3 regions of the Heyndrickxia acidicola genome follow, and region 3 is predicted to be linked to each of the others. Evidence: predicted binding sites of a transcription regulator. Region 3 holds the regulator's gene; each other region holds the start of a gene.
The links. Region 3 encodes Rex, which represses fermentation and respiration genes when NADH is low (regulators of the CRP and FNR family bind a similar motif). Its sites were predicted from a motif close to TTGTGAAATATTTCACAA; they were not measured.
Positions count from the first base shown of each region.

Region 1: a site for Rex is predicted at 1,452-1,469, ahead of A5N88_RS23580 (cytochrome ubiquinol oxidase subunit I). Genes of this name have one in related genera too.
Region 2: a site for Rex is predicted at 3,362-3,379, ahead of A5N88_RS06705 (helical membrane plugin domain-containing protein). Genes of this name have one in related genera too.

Region 1 is NZ_LWJG01000004.1:248,874-254,212, forward strand. It holds gene cydB (cytochrome d ubiquinol oxidase subunit II) at 1-38, opposite strand, end outside; gene A5N88_RS23580 (cytochrome ubiquinol oxidase subunit I) at 25-1,425, opposite strand; gene A5N88_RS23585 (LrgB family protein) at 1,756-2,457, opposite strand; gene A5N88_RS23590 (CidA/LrgA family protein) at 2,432-2,821, opposite strand; partial or broken gene A5N88_RS23595 (carboxymuconolactone decarboxylase family protein) at 2,949-3,325, opposite strand; partial or broken gene A5N88_RS24585 (acetoacetate decarboxylase family protein) at 4,195-4,353, shown strand.
Region 2 is NZ_KV440953.1:1,433,811-1,439,149, reverse strand. It holds gene A5N88_RS06710 (FMN-binding glutamate synthase family protein) at 1-1,545, shown strand, start outside; gene A5N88_RS24220 (YjcZ family sporulation protein) at 2,192-2,290, shown strand; gene A5N88_RS24215 (YjcZ family sporulation protein) at 2,324-2,458, shown strand; gene A5N88_RS06705 (helical membrane plugin domain-containing protein) at 3,481-3,915, shown strand; gene A5N88_RS06700 (NAD(P)/FAD-dependent oxidoreductase) at 3,954-5,132, shown strand.
Region 3 is NZ_KV440953.1:3,049,077-3,054,415, reverse strand. It holds gene A5N88_RS14230 (ABC-F family ATP-binding cassette domain-containing protein) at 1-687, opposite strand, end outside; gene moaC (cyclic pyranopterin monophosphate synthase MoaC) at 840-1,328, shown strand; gene A5N88_RS14220 (redox-sensing transcriptional repressor Rex) at 1,369-2,031, shown strand; gene tatC (twin-arginine translocase subunit TatC) at 2,291-3,046, shown strand; gene A5N88_RS14210 (YdiK family protein) at 3,207-3,398, opposite strand; gene A5N88_RS14205 (CPBP family intramembrane glutamic endopeptidase) at 3,395-4,126, opposite strand; gene groES (co-chaperone GroES) at 4,648-4,932, shown strand; gene groL (chaperonin GroEL) at 4,991-5,339, shown strand, end outside.

The DNA.
Region 1 (5,339 bases), on a different contig from region 3:
GCAATGAGTAAGAACCAAAGCGCATTAAGAGATAGCATGGTATCCCTCCTTCGTAAATGGATCATGAATAACCGATGTATGATCCTCTTCATGTACAGGCCCTTTTTTAATTTCCCGAACGAATAGAGTGACCATCACAGCAAATAAAATAAGATAAGAAACGGAAAAAGCAATAATCGAGAACAAAAGTTCACCTGCAGTTACATTAGGTGAGACAGCAGCCTGTGTTTTCATATAGCCGAAGACTACCCATGGTTGACGGCCGATTTCTGTCATAATCCATCCTGTAGAACTTCCAATAAACGGAAAAGTGATCGCTGCAACCATGATGCGCAAAAACCATTTGCTTTGCTGCAATTTCTTTCTAACCAGCAAGTAGGTTCCCCAAACCGCCAAAAAGGCCAATCCTCCACCTAAAACAGCCATTATCCGAAAACTCCAGAAAGCAGTTCGCACTGGCGGGAGATAGTTTCCCGGTCCGTAAAGCTCGGTGTATTTTTTCTGGAGTTCATTCATCCCAACTACCGAACCGTTAAATTTTCCATACGATAAAAAGCTTAATAGATACGGAATTTCAACTTCAGCGGTATTTTTTTTATGTGCTTGATCAATATTGGCTGTCACCGTCCAAGCTCCAGGGTTGCCGCTGTTTTGCCATAAACCTTCACTTGCAGCCATTTTCATTGGTTGTGTTTCAACTAAATACTGTGCTTGTTCATGTCCGGATAAAGTAATGCCAATCCCGGAAAACAATCCAACGATGATGGCAACTTGAAAGGACTTTTTATAGAATGCAACATGTTTTTTCTTCAACAGCATTATGGCACTAATACCTGTAATAAAGAATGCACCTGTTGCAAAGGATCCCAAAATGGTATGCGGGAATTCTACCCAAAGCTGACCGTTCGTTAAAAGTGCTAAGAAATTATTCATTTCTAAACGACCGTGTCTTAAAACAGCACCTACTGGATGCTGCATAAAGGAGTTAGCCGTCAGGATAAAGAATGCAGAGCACATTGTGCCAATGCATACCAGCCAAATACATAGGCAATGAACCCATTTCGGCAAACGATCCCATCCGAAAATCCAAAGGCCTAGGAAAGTGGATTCCATGAAAAATGCCAGTAAGGCTTCAATGGCAAGCGGTGCTCCAAATACGTCGCCCACAAACCTGGAATACTCAGACCAGTTCATCCCAAATTGAAATTCCTGCAGAATCCCCGTTACTACCCCTACTGCAAAATTGATTAAAAATAAGTGTCCCCAAAACTTTGCCAATTTTTTGTACTGCTCGTCTTTTTTTATGACATATAAAGTTTCCATAATGGAAATAAGAAAAACGAGCCCGATAGAAAGCGGAACAAAAAGAAAGTGAAACAAAGTGGTGGATGCGAATTGTATACGTGAAAGAAATACAGTATCCATTGTCATAGCTCCTTTTATTAAAGAGTTTGTGAACAATTTCACATAAATATGTTCAATGTTTCACAAACTTTGTGTTACTACTATTATATGCCTTGTGTACATAAACTGAAGATAAAAATTTGAACAACGAACGACAAAACCTTGTCAATTATGTGAAAACGTGAAGACTTAAAGATAAATCCTCATACATTGGTAGTTTTCCCCACCTAGTACATTCTTTTTTAAACTAAATAGGATCCATACAATTTAAGTTTATGGATCCTATATTTGCTTTTGACACGTCATTCATTAGATAGATAATGAAACAGAATTTCGTAGCATCACAATCATTCAGCGAATCAATTCTGTTTGTAATACTGGAAAAAACGTATAAGCTAGAATAATGCTGATAATAGCAGCTACGACCATTGCTAAGCTTGCAAATGTTCCTTCCAGTTCCCCCATTTCAAATGCTTTTGATGTTCCAGCACCATGCGCTCCCATCCCAAGCAGCAGTCCTTTGGCAGTGGAAGACCGAATACCAATCAATCGAATTAACAAAGGACCTACTACTGTTCCTGCAAGCCCGGTAACGATGACAAAAACAGCCGTCAAGGTCGGTACCCCTCCTATGGTTTTAGAAATGTCCATGGCAATAGGGGTCGTGATAGAACGCGGTACCAAGCTATTAATTAACGAAGGACTTAGTTTAACCCATACTGCAAAAAGAAAGGAAGAAGCAATGGCTGTCAAAGAGCCTACAATGAGACTGATAATGATCTCAACCACATGTTTTTTTAGCAGTTGGTAATGCTTATACATCGGGACAGCAAATGCAACGGTTGCTGGTCCTAAAAGCTTTGTGAGCCACTGTGCGCCACTGTTGTAAGTAGAATAAGATGTATGGGAGATCAATAACATTATGATTAAGATAAGGGGACAAATTAAAATGGGTGTGAGTAAAAGAGATTTTCTTTTTTTATATAGCTTTTTGCATAAAACAAAGATGGCTGCAGTCAGGATCAAACTAGCGATTGGCAGAAGGTGTTCCACGTTTTCCACCCCTTCTAAATTTAGATAAAATTTCAGCTGATATTCCAGTGAATGTCATGACGAATAAGGTGCTCACTAAAATGACCAATACAATTTTAATTCCTTGAAGTCCCATAATCTCTTTGTATTGAATAATCCCCACTGCAGAGGGCACGAAGAACAAAAGAAGTTCCGATAAAAGCCAAGCAGCTCCTAAATCCACCCACTCTACTTTAACTATTTTTAACGCCAGTAATCCAAACAGCAAAAATAAGCCGAATATACTTCCTGGTATAGGTACATGCAGAGTGCTTGACAGCACGTTTCCAATGAGGAAAAGGATGTAAAAAAAGCACACCTGCCATACCATTTTCATAACTTTCATTTTCACTCACAACCTTTTGGTATTGTGAAATGGATCACAATTTTTTTAAAAAAAGAGCCGTCTTTCTATGGACGACTCTTTCACTTTGCACTCCGCTGTCCTCACCCTAAAATCAAAATAATGCGTTTTAGAGCTCAGTGTGTTCTGGGACCTGTACATGTCGCTGGTTGAATACCTTTTTAGCCACTGAAAGAGCATTCAGTACACGCTGGAACCCTGTATAAGGAATCAATTGAATGATAGCTTCCACTACTTCTTCCGGTGTTAAACCGGAAGTAAGTGCTGTATTAAGATGAAGTTCCATCTGTGGTTCGGTTCCTTGAGTGATGAGTGAAGAGATGGTGACAAGTGCCCTTTGTTGATTGCTTAAACCTGTCGGGAGTATATGTCTCCATACGCAAATTCGATAATATATTTACCAACATCAGGAGCAATCTCTTCTAGATCCTCTGATTTTTTTTAGTGTGTTGAGATATCCTTGTTAGAAGTCAGTGTATATTCCATTAATTTGTCTAAACCTTGATGTAAGCGATCTTTTTCCAAAACGTTTTGCCCTCCTATTAATCATGTTTATTTGTACGTTACACTAATTCTTTTAACAACTTTTGTTGAGTTCCCTTAACACTTTCTACTGTAACTCTTATTCTTTCATTCGTAAAATTCATATAAATAATATTATCTATTCATATTAGTAATAGTTTGCGCTCAAAAGGCTAAATTATTAAGGAGTGTTTATGGATTTCTAGGCATAGCTTACCAATCATCTGTTATACAATTTGTGAAACAATTATATAGAAGATACAAGGTTATACAATAGGATGAAAAGATACCATGACATCAGATGAAATTTTTAAAAGCAACAAGCAATGACGATATAGTCATAATGATTCACATCTATCTAAGCATGTAAAAGCATACGCCATCTTTGACTGGGGATTAAATGTATGCATAAGTGACTCCCTAATTCATTCCATTAGAAATTTATTAGCACTGGAGCATTCAGCCATAATTCTTGTCACTTCTTTAATGAAAGTTCAGCTATACAATACAATTAATCATGTATTTATAAAAGCAAAAATTGTCACTTTTGGTTTGTGTTTCGTACTCACGTTGGATGATTATTAGGTTAACGTCTGAGTTTTTCCTTATACTAACGGATGTTAAGGATCTCCGTTCTTTGGAGTTCTGGCTGGAAGGATGCTCTGACACAGAATGGTGAACTCTTAAAGAGGAATTATTACTATTTGTTATAGATTTTATAAAATCAATTCATTTTACTCATATTAAGAACAGGTGTACACTGGTTATGTCGAAAACATTATTTACTAGGAGGCTTTTGAAATGGAAAAGTTGTTAGAACAAAAAGTGGCTCTGGTGCCTGGACTGCCCCTGCTCGTTTGCAATTATTCGAGCATGTACTTGCTCCAATGGCGGATCTTCCAGTGCTTGAGGTAGTACATGCTTCTCATATCTTAACAGATTTATCGCTTTCACCAGCGCTTCCGGTGTACGACTATCTTGAAGATAAGTAAAATAATCCTTAAAATTTTAAAGTAGTTAGAACAAGATTGAAAAATCTATTTCTTGATAATAGAGCTATTAACAGTGACAATCTTTTACTGAAAAATGAGTAAGAGGTTGTCTTTTTTTTTGAGGTATTGAGTATTTTCTTTAATTGAAAAGCTGCCAATATTTTTTAAAAGTAATCATCTTATAGCTGCTGTACCCTCATCTTAACATTAATCAAACGTTTGATTAATGAGAATCACTTCACTTTTCAATAAATATTTGGATATAACCCTTTTTATTTTTAGGCAATTAGGTGTATTTGGCAATTTAAAATGCTATAAATGGAAGTTTTTCTATGTTGAAAGAGGCAAAATACGCAAGGGGTGAATAAAAACTTGGATATTTTAGGTTCTTTAAATTTTATTTCTTATTGTGTTAAAGCACCTGTTACTTTAAGTACATTTTTTCACAATATCAGTAATTGATTTTATTGGTCAATGGCGATTACATCATCCCTTGCTGGTACGGAGCAATAACTATTAACTACTGGTTTTTAAAAAAGACAACACGTCATTTATAAAATTCCGTAGATTTTCGCTGCATCGCTCATCGTGTAACTCTTGCAAAGCTAATACAATCCATTTGTTCTTTTTACGGTTCCCAAATCTAGCCACACCTCAAGTTCTCCAACTGGAACCACAAATAAAAGGAATAAATGAAATTTATTTATTTTTAAATACTCCTTTTAGTGTTGCTTTATTTACGGGTCATTCTTAACGGTTATGCCACCAATCCAATCGTTTGACTATAAAGCACCAAGTTATGTAGAAGCATGTTTATTGTAATAGAGTTCCGTTAGAATAGATAAAAACCCGCTATTTAAGTAACGGGTTTTGAAGTACAAAACTCGAAAAAGTAAGCAAAAAAGCACATTAAATAACAGTCAAAAACACCCCCTTTTTAAGTCGGGGTGTTTTTCTTTTGAAATAAATTAAATATTCTTATTCAA
Region 2 (5,339 bases), 1.6 Mb from region 3:
GGATTAGGTGCATTACTTTTCTATCTTTTTATAAAAGATGATCGACAAAAGCAGCATGCTGTTTTAAGGAATTTTCCTATACTGGGTAAGTTCAGATATATAGCGGAAAAGATCGGTCCTGAATTAAGGCAATATTTATATAACAATGACAATGAAGGAAAACCTTTTTCCCGAAAAGAATACGATGATATTGTTAAGGCCGGAAAGTATAACGAGAGACTTATTGGTTTTGGTTCTGAAAGGGATTTTGAGAAGGCGGGGTTCTATATTAAAAATACTTTATTTCCCAAACAGCGTGAGGAAATGAAGATTGACAACTCGAAAAAGATACCATCGCATGTTTATAAGCTTGATGGGGACAAACTTTTTAAAAGAAAAGAGCATGTCGAAGAAAAGCTGGTGGATCCCTACTACCTGAGAGATGAAGAGGCCATTATATTAGGCGAGTTTACATGCAAAAAGCCCTTTAAGGTTAAGGGGCTTGTGGGACAATCTGCTATGAGCTTTGGAGCGCTCGGAGACAAAGCTATTACGGCACTTTCAAAGGGGCTTGGGCTTGCAGGAGGGACGTGGATGAATACTGGGGAGGGTGGATTTTCGGACTACCATTTAGCGGGAAAACCGGACATTATAATGCAAATTGGACCGGGCATGTTTGGAGTAAGAAATTCAAATGGAGATTTCTCATTTGAAGAATTTAAAAAGAAAAGTGAGATAGAGGAAATAAAAGCTTTCGAATTAAAACTGGCCCAAGGGGCAAAAACACGCGGGGGGCATGTTGAGGCCTCAAAGGTAACGGAAGAAATTGCGCGAATCCGCCTGGTGGAACCAGGAAAGACAATAAACAGCCCTAACCGCTTTCATGAATTTGACGATGCTCCTTCCATGCTTCATTTTATTGACAACCTAAGAGAAGTTGGCGGAAAGCCTGTCGGAATCAAACTGGTGGTTGGAGATTTGGAGGCATTGGAAAACTTGATTGCCACTATGAAAAAAAGCGGGAAAGGTCCTGATTTCATTACCGTAGATGGAGGAGAAGGAGGAACAGGTGCTACCTTTCAGGAGCTTGCTGATTCTGTAGGTTTTCCTATTCGCACTGCACTCCCAATTGTTGATGAATTGCTTAAAAAATACGGAGTACGTGACAGGGTAAAACTAATTGCTTCTGGAAAACTGATTACCCCGGATAAGGTAGCAGTCGCACTTGCTATGGGAGCAGATCTTGTCAATATTGCCAGAGGATTTATGATTAGTGTGGGGTGTATTATGGCGCAGGTTTGCCATAACAATACCTGCCCTGTTGGAGTGGCTACGACTAATCATGACCTTCAAAAGGGTTTGGATATTGAAGAAAAGCATTATCGGGTGTGCAATTATGTCATTTCTCTGCGTGAAGGGCTGTTCAACATTGCTGCAGCAGCCGGCATAGATACTCCCGTTAAATTTGAGCGGAAACATATTGTGTATAAAGATGAATTTGGAAGGGTTTTTCCGGTAGATAATATTTTGCATACTCTGAAGAAAAGTCAGGAACAAATCACATGAAAGGTGCCTAAAACAAATAAATTTTGCTTTATTGCCATGTGCTCTCAATAATTATTTGGAAATATTCAGCAGGGTTAACTCTTATTTAAGGCATCAGGCTAGACAATGACAGAAAATTCCACATAGTATAAAAGTAAGCCGTCAGAATTTATCCTGCCGTAAATGAATCCTTTTCAACTCCATTTATCAAAATAGTCTGCCCCAAACAGGTAGGCTATTTTTAATGAACCAGAAAGAATAATTTTTTATCAAAGGCTCTTTCATAAACTTTGTTGTTATTTAACACAAAAAATAACGAATTTCACAGACTCTTTAGTAATGTTGTAAACCTGAAAAGATGCCACAAGACTCACTTTACTCAGAATTTAACACTTTTGCGAAAAGGAACAATCTATGCGAAAACAGCCTTATCAAATGAATTATTTAACCAATGATTCTGTCTGGCTCCAGCGCCCTATCGGCTAGCGAATTTCTGCATCCCCTCACTAAGATAAGTCACATCAGTGAGTGAAATACCTTGCTGTTTTCCTTTATCTCAGTCGCAGACTCTGAAATCCGTAAGCCGAAGATGGCTTTTGAAATAGTCGTTTCGCTTGGAAGCATTGCTGCATACATTAGAACAAACAGAGACAGGAGGTGTTTTTTCATGAGCGATGGCGTAGCAGGAGGATACGGCTCAGGTTTTGCCCTGATTGTCGTGTTATTCATTCTTTTAATCATTGTTGGAGCAGCATACGTTTACTAATAAAGGGAACATCCAAAAGGGGGTTACCGGATCATGTTTGGAGCAGGTTGTGGATACGGATGCGGCTATGGCTATGCACCTGCAGCTGGAGCTGGAGCAGGGAACGGATTTGTACTGATTGTCATTCTGTTTATCCTTCTCATCATCATTGGAGCTGCTTGGTGCTAAGAAAATAAGAAGAGGGTGACTCAAAAAGCGGGACTATGCCGCTGAATAGAGTCACCTTTTTTTACTACTGAATAAAAAAAGGGAAATAGGTAGGGAGTTTTTTCTATTTAGTTTTAGACTAGGCTGCCCTGAAAAATCACTTTATACGAGTTCAAAAAACTACCCAAACGACCTATGGGAGTCATTATTATAGATAGGGAAAAAAGAACATATTAGGGTGGCCTCTGAAAAAAATTAAGTTGATCATACACTTCTAATGATTAACGGAAGTGAACAGGCAGGACAAACAGCGGTATGCATATATGAGTATGACCCAATGTTCGTTTTTAATCCAGGTTGATTGAAGCGGAAACGCAAGACTCCTGCGGGATCAGAGGCCTTAGGGAGACCTCGCAGGAGCTTGTGACGAGGCTCCCGGCCACCCGCGGAAAGCGAGTGTCTGCAGCTCAAATCAACTAGCAGGAAAAAGATGCTGTTTCCAAGGTCTTCTGATATCATTGGACCTTTGGGACAGTCTCTTCATATTTCACAATGTAATTAAACAGTAAAAAGTTTGTGTGACTGTTCGTTTTTTATAAAGTCTCCTTAGAAATGTATTATAAGTTCAAGAAATCCGTTGTTTTTAACATGAAAATTTAACAAAGTTTAAGCAAATAAAATTACTGCTGGTTTTAAAGAAAAAAGTGTATGGAATAACTGAAAAGGGAAAACTTAATGATAAATAGGAACAATTTCCGCCATTAAAACAAGAAAGGTGGAAGTTTCATGCTATTTGCTATTATAAATTGGAGATTTTTTAACGTTAATGTGATATTATAGTTCAGGAAGGTCTTCTTAATCGGGAATGGTTTGCAGGGCAGGAAATACGGGCTGATATAGACCATCTTATTTTTGGGTGAATCTTTGTGTAAAGTTTCACAAACCCTTCTCCGAGTTGAAGGAAGTATATACCTAGAAATAACAGGATTTCCCTGTAATCCTAAAAAACTAAGCATAGCCGCTTATTGTAAAGGAGAATTGATATGTCAGAAACAACTCAACAAAATGCTGAACAGGTAAGATTATCTCCAAGCAAAGAACAGCTTGATGTGCTTGACCAGCTATTAAAACCAGAGGTGCAGGAATCATTAAATGCATTAGTCGATCAGCTTCCAAAATTAACAGAAATCGTCGGATTGCTTACAAAATCATATGATTTTGCTCAAGCTGTAGCAACAGATGATATCCTAAAAAGTGATACAGTAGGTGCAGTAAAAGAAATTGCAGAACCTGTAGTGGAAACTGTTAAAGGACTTGCTGCGACTGCGATTGAAGCTAAGGACCGTGCTGACGAAAGTAATGAAGTGATAGGTCTATTCGGACTTTTAAGAATGATAAAAGACCCGCAAGTTCAAAAGCTTTTCCGTTTTGCTAATGCCTTCTTGCAAATCAATGCGGAACGCCAAAACTTAAAATAGTTCTATTTACATTTAAAAGTAAGGACGGAGGAAATACTATGTCAAAACATATTGTTATTTTAGGCGCAGGGTATGGCGGCGTTTTAGCTGCTTTATCTGTCCGAAAATACTTAAACAAAGATGAAGCAAAGGTAACAGTGGTAAACCAATACCCAACTCATCAAATTATTACTGAATTGCACCGTTTGGCTGCTGGTAGCATTTCAGAAACAGCTATATCACTGCCTTTAACTAAGCTGTTTAAAGGAAAAGATATTGATCTTAAAATTGCTAAAGTGGAAAATTTTTCTGTAGACAAGAAAAATGTAAAGCTTTCTGACGGATCGAACTTAACGTATGATGCACTAGTTGTAGGTCTTGGAAGCGTAACTGCCTACTTTGGTATTCCTGGTCTTGAAGAAAACAGCATGGTGCTTAAATCTGCTGCTGATGCTGTTAAAATTCAAAAACATATTGAAAACCGTATTCGCGAATATGCTCAAACGAAAAATGAAGCTGATGCAACTATTCTTATCGGCGGCGGCGGTTTAACAGGTGTCGAACTTGTTGGTGAAATTGCAGACAAGCTTCCGGGTTTAACAAGGAAGTACGGTGTAGATGCTTCTGAAATTAAATTAATGCTTGTAGAAGCTGGCCCAAAAATCCTGCCAGTTCTTCCTGACGATCTTATTGAACGCGCTACGAAGAGTTTGGAAAATCGCGGTGTTAAATTCCTTACAGGCCTTCCTGTTACAAATGTTGAGGGGAATACTGTCGACTTAAAAGATGGACAAAAAATCATTACCAATACATTCGTGTGGACTGGCGGAGTTCAAGGTAATCCGTTAGTGGCTGAGTCTGGCCTGGAAGTAAACCGTGGACGCGCGACAGTAAATGAATTCCTTCAGTCTACATCTCATAACGATGTTTTTGTTGCAGGAGACAGCGCAGTTTACTTTGGAAGTGATGGACGTCCATTCCCTCCAACAGCTCAAATTGCATGGCAAATGGGAGAATTAATCGGTTATAACTTATATGCTTTCTTAGAAAGCAAAACACATGAAACATTCAGCCCAATTAATTCAGGTACATTGGCAAGCTTAGGACGTAAAGATGGGGTTGCTACAATCGGAGGCAATTCAATTCCTCTTAAAGGTATGCCTGCAACGTTGATGAAAGAAGCAAGTAATATTCGTTACTTAACGCATATTAAAGGATTGTTCAGCCTGGCTTATTAATATTTTTATAAATCAGATGAAAAAAGATCTTGCAGCTGCTGCAAGATCTTTTTATTTGGCGAAGAAAAAAACTATGGGGACATGATTTTGACAATAAAAATATTATGTAAACTTATATTTTTTAAAAAAAGCAACCGGAATAGGTTGCAAGAAAAAAGAAAAAGGGATAGTAGGCAAAATAAATGCCTATTGCTATCATAACATGGA
Region 3 (5,339 bases):
AACCTTGTCCAAAAAGTAGCGGTCATGTGAAACGATTAAGATGGCGCCTTGATATCCTTGCAAATATTGTTCAAGCCATGATAACGTATCAATATCCAAATGGTTGGTAGGCTCATCCAGGATTAATATATCTGGCTTCGTTAAAAGCAGTTTGGCAAGTGCAAGCCTTGTTTTCTGGCCACCGCTTAGGGTGGAAATGAATGTGCTGTAATCATATTGGTGAAAGCGGAGCCCATGTAGGACCGAACGGATATCTGCTTCATACTGATAACCACCAAGATCCTTGAACGTAACCTGCAAATGGTCATATTCTTTTAAAAGCCTTTCATAACGCTCATTATTTTCATATATATTGGGATCAGCCATTTGCTGTTCAAGAAGGCGCAGCTCTGCCTCCATTTTTCGGAGATCTTCAAAAACAGTAAGCATTTCTTCCCATATAGATAAACTGGATTCCAATCCAGTGTTTTGCGCCAGGTAGCCCATTGTTACTTCTTTCGGCTTCATTATATCGCCGCTGTCATAGGACATCTGTCCAGAGATCATTTTAAGAAGTGTTGATTTTCCTGCACCATTTCGACCTACAAGCGCAATTCTGTCTCTATGTTGAACTTCAAGTTTTATATTCGATAAAATAAGTTCAGCTCCAAAATATTTAGAGAGCTGTTGAACCTGCAATAGTATCATAATTTTCACCTCTGTCATTACTGCTAGTTTACCTTATTTAAAGGCCTATCGGCAATAAGGGCGCATCAGGCAGGAAATAGGTTTGATCCTTCTTTAGAGCGGTGACAGGCAAAATAAAAAAGTGTATGATTGAACGAAAGAGGTGGTTGGTAATGACGAATTTAACTCACTTTAATGAGCAGGGAAGAGCTAAAATGGTCGATGTAAGCCGAAAGCCTGACACAGTGCGCACGGCAATGGCAGAGTCGAGTATTGAAGTGAATCAAGAGATTTATGAGCATATCATTGAAAATAAAATAAAAAAGGGAGATGTGCTGGCTGTTGCCCAGGTAGCAGGTATAATGGCAGCAAAAAAAACATGGGAGATCATCCCGATGTGTCATCCTATCCCTTTAAATGGCATAGATATAGAGTTCACCTGGAAATCACTTGAAGATAATCGCTTTGTTTTAAAGATCATTACCAAGGTGAAAACAAAAGGGGCTACTGGTGTTGAAATGGAGGCATTAACAGCGGCTTCCACAACAGCTCTAACGGTATATGATATGTGTAAAGCTGTGGATAAGGGGATGGTTATTGGACCAACCTTTTTAGTTGAAAAAACAGGCGGTGTCTCTAGTCCTGATTATAAGAAAGCATAGAAAAGGATTAGTAAAAGAGACCCAACTGGGAGGAAAACAAATGAATGAAGAGACGATGAAAATACCTCAAGCAACAGCCAAAAGATTGCCTCTATATTATCGTTTCCTTAAGAATCTTTCAGTTTCAGGAAAGCAGAGGGTATCGTCAGCTGAATTAAGCGAAGCGGTAAAAGTGGATTCTGCAACCATACGGAGAGATTTTTCCTATTTTGGTGCTTTAGGAAAAAAAGGATACGGATATAATGTGAATTATTTACTATCGTTTTTCCGAAAAACGCTTGATCAGGATGAAACGACAAAAGTGGCACTCATTGGTGTGGGAAACTTAGGAACAGCATTTCTGAACTATAATTTTTCTAAAAACAACAATACGAAAATAGAATTGGCCTTCGATGTGGATCCTGATAAAATCGGCACCAATATTTGTGAAGTTCCTATTTTCCATATGAGTGAGCTTCAGGAACGTTTAAAGAAAGAAAAAATTTCGATTGTTATTATGACGGTACCAGCAGACTCTGCCCAAAAGGTAACGGATCAGTTAACTGAAACAGACATCAGAGGTATATTAAATTTTACTCCTGCAAGACTGAATGTACCGGGGAAGATAAGGGTCCATCATATTGACCTTTCAGTGGAACTGCAATCGTTTGTCTACTTCTTAAAGCATTATCCTAATGATTTTGAAGTAACACAGGAAAGTTGAAGATAAAATAGCCAAAATTCTCATAATTCGATATTATGGAGATGGGGGGTGGGGCAATGAGACCAGCAAATATGGTAGCATTGTATTCATTGTGATAATGCCTGTTTTTATTTATGGTGCAGGAAGGCTATTTAAGAAAGGGAGAGCTTTTGAAAAAGATTTAAGCGTATTCAAAAGTGAGCTAATGGAATCTTTAAAGGCATATCAAAAAGATCATTTCATTCAAGGCAATGTCAAGAAACGATAGGGTGAATCAGTTATGAACCAGAAAAACATGACATTCATTGAACATATGGAAGAGTTTCGTAAAAGGCTTTTCGTTATTGTTATTTTTTTCTTGATTGCTTTAGTAGGAAGCTTGTTTATCGCACAGCCTCTTATAAGAATCCTGCAGCATACCCAGGATGCAAGATCGCTTACCCTGAATGCCTTTCGGCTGACCGATCCATTTATGATATATATGGAAATGGCTTTTCTAGTCGCATTGATTATCATTATTCCCATTATTCTCTATCAGTTATGGGCGTTTGTCAGCCCTGGCCTCTTGGAAAAAGAACGAAAAGCAACGCTCGCCTATATTCCAGCTGCTATCTTTTTATTTTTAGCGGGACTGGCTTTTTCCTATTTTGTGCTGTTTCCACTTGTTTTGCGATTTATGTTGAAGCTGTCCCGCCAAATGGGCATTCATGCTGTCATTGGAATCAATGAATATTTCCAATTCCTATTCCATATTACACTGCCCTTCGGCTTTTTATTTCAAATGCCTGTGGTTATGCTGTTTTTGACAAGATTGGGAATTGTTACACCAATGCTGCTATCAAAGATTAGGAAGTATGCTTATTTTGCATTGATTGTCATTGCAGCTTTCATTACGCCGCCTGATCTATTGTCACACATGATGGTATCTGTACCATTGCTCCTCCTGTATGAACTGAGCTTATTTATTTCTAGAATTGGCTATAAAAAGGCGATGGCAGCAGAAGCAAGGTACACTTTGGAGCAAACTGAAATATAAATGATCAGGCCTGCAGAAGAAGCTCCTGCCTGTGCTTCCAGCTAAAGAAACTGCCAGAACACATATCTTATTGATAGCTTGGTGTTCTGGCAGTTTTCGTTGTTTAAATAGGATGAAAATATAAAAGTACTGAAACATTTTCTTTTTCAGCATCAGGTCGTTATTTTCGTTGATTTCTTATTAAAATATAATAAGCAATGATTTTAATACCGGCACCCAAATCCAGAGTGGCAAGAAAAATAATTAAAAAGGGAAATAGACCCCAGCCGCTTGACTGAACCTGCTGGGTGGCAAAATAGGTAAACAGTATGCCAAGCAGGCAATAAAAAACACCTGAGAATAAAGGCCTCATGAGAAAAATCCTCCAATAATACCTTGAACACTTTTAATTTGGTCATGCATCTGCCCTGTTAGAGACAACTGAATCAGGACAACAACTGTATTCATCACTACATGGGCTATGGTGGATACAATAATTCGTCCTGTCTTTCTATATAGGTAGGCAAAGGTAAAGCCCATTAATGTATAAACAATCAGATGGGTAATGTCCTGGTGAGCCAATGCAAAAAGCAATGAACTGATCGTAGCGGATATATTAAAAGAGAATTTCTTATAAAGGGATCCAAAAATGATTTTCCTAAACACAATTTCCTCTAATATAGGACCAACAATGGAACTGACAATAACGACTAATGGCAGGCTTTCAATTAATGCCAGGATCCTATCTGTATTTTCAGAAGCTGCATTTACACCAATTAAATGCTCAATAATGGCTCCTGCATATTGGGCGGCAAATGCCATGAATATCCCGCCAACCGCCCATAATAATGACTGGCCAATGGGCATAGGGCTGATTCTCTCCTCCTGATTGCGTATCGACTTTTTGTAAAGAGGAAGAATAATAATCAATGCGGCAATAAAACTAATGACAATCCAGCTGGGAAGGGCGATATGTGCCATTTGTGCTTTTGATTCATGAAAAACATAGATTCCTAAAGCGGCAACAACCGGTATTCCGATAATGCCTGAAAGCTGCATAACAATATATGTGATTAAAATATAAATGTACTCTTTTTTCACGTCATGTATCCTTTCCTGTAGCTTGTAATGTATATGGAAAAGAGTTCATTCGGATCTCATGTAAAAACCAGAACACTGTCCATTCTACTATTGTACAGCAATCTATTCAAATGAGAAGGCTGGCGCAAAACTCCGTTATATTTTATGAGAAATGTATTGCTGATATGTATAAGGATAAAAAGGATACATAAACTTTGATGGTGCCTGTGTTTTCGTAAGGTTCTTTTCGTAAACTATGTTACTATTTGACACAAAAATGATTGAAAATCCAAATTCAGTATTAATGCTTTTGAATAACCTTCGAAAAGATGCCGCGAAGATAGTCCGCATACGGAAAGTTTCTTTGTACATAAAGCACCAATCTATGCGAAAACAGTCTTTTGTAAAATTATTAAAAAATTTAGGTTTACAGACTTGCAAAATGTGAGTGAATTAATTATTATAATAATTGTGTTAGCACTCAGAGATGTCGAGTGCTAATAAAGAAAATTTACATACTATTTTTGAGGAGGTTGTTTCACTTGTTAAAACCACTAGGTGATCGCGTCGTAATTGAATTAGTAGAATCAGAAGAAAAAACTGCTAGCGGTATTGTTCTGCCTGACTCTGCAAAAGAAAAACCACAAGAAGGCAAAGTAGTGGCTGTAGGTACTGGACGTGTTTTAGATAGCGGTGAGCGTGTTGCGCTGGAGGTATCTGAAGGCGATCGAATCATCTTCTCTAAATATGCTGGTACAGAAGTGAAATACCAAGGCACAGAATACTTAATCCTTCGTGAAAGTGACATTTTAGCTGTACTAGGCTAATCTGGTTTGTTTATAAAGCATAACTAAATCATTAGAATTACGAGGAGGTAAAGTTAAAATGGCAAAAGAAATTAAATTCAGCGAAGAAGCTCGTCGTGCGATGCTTCGCGGTGTAGATAAATTGGCAGATGCAGTAAAAGTAACATTAGGACCTAAAGGACGTAACGTCGTTCTTGAGAAAAAATTCGGTTCTCCGCTTATCACAAATGATGGTGTAACGATTGCTAAAGAAATCGAATTAGAAGATGCATTTGAAAACATGGGTGCTAAATTAGTATCTGAAGTAGCAAGCAAAACAAATGATGTTGCCGGTGACGGAACAACAACTGCAACTGTTCTTGCCCAAGCAATGATTCGTGAAGGCTTGAAAAACGTAACAGCTGGCGCAAACCCTGTCGGCATCCGTA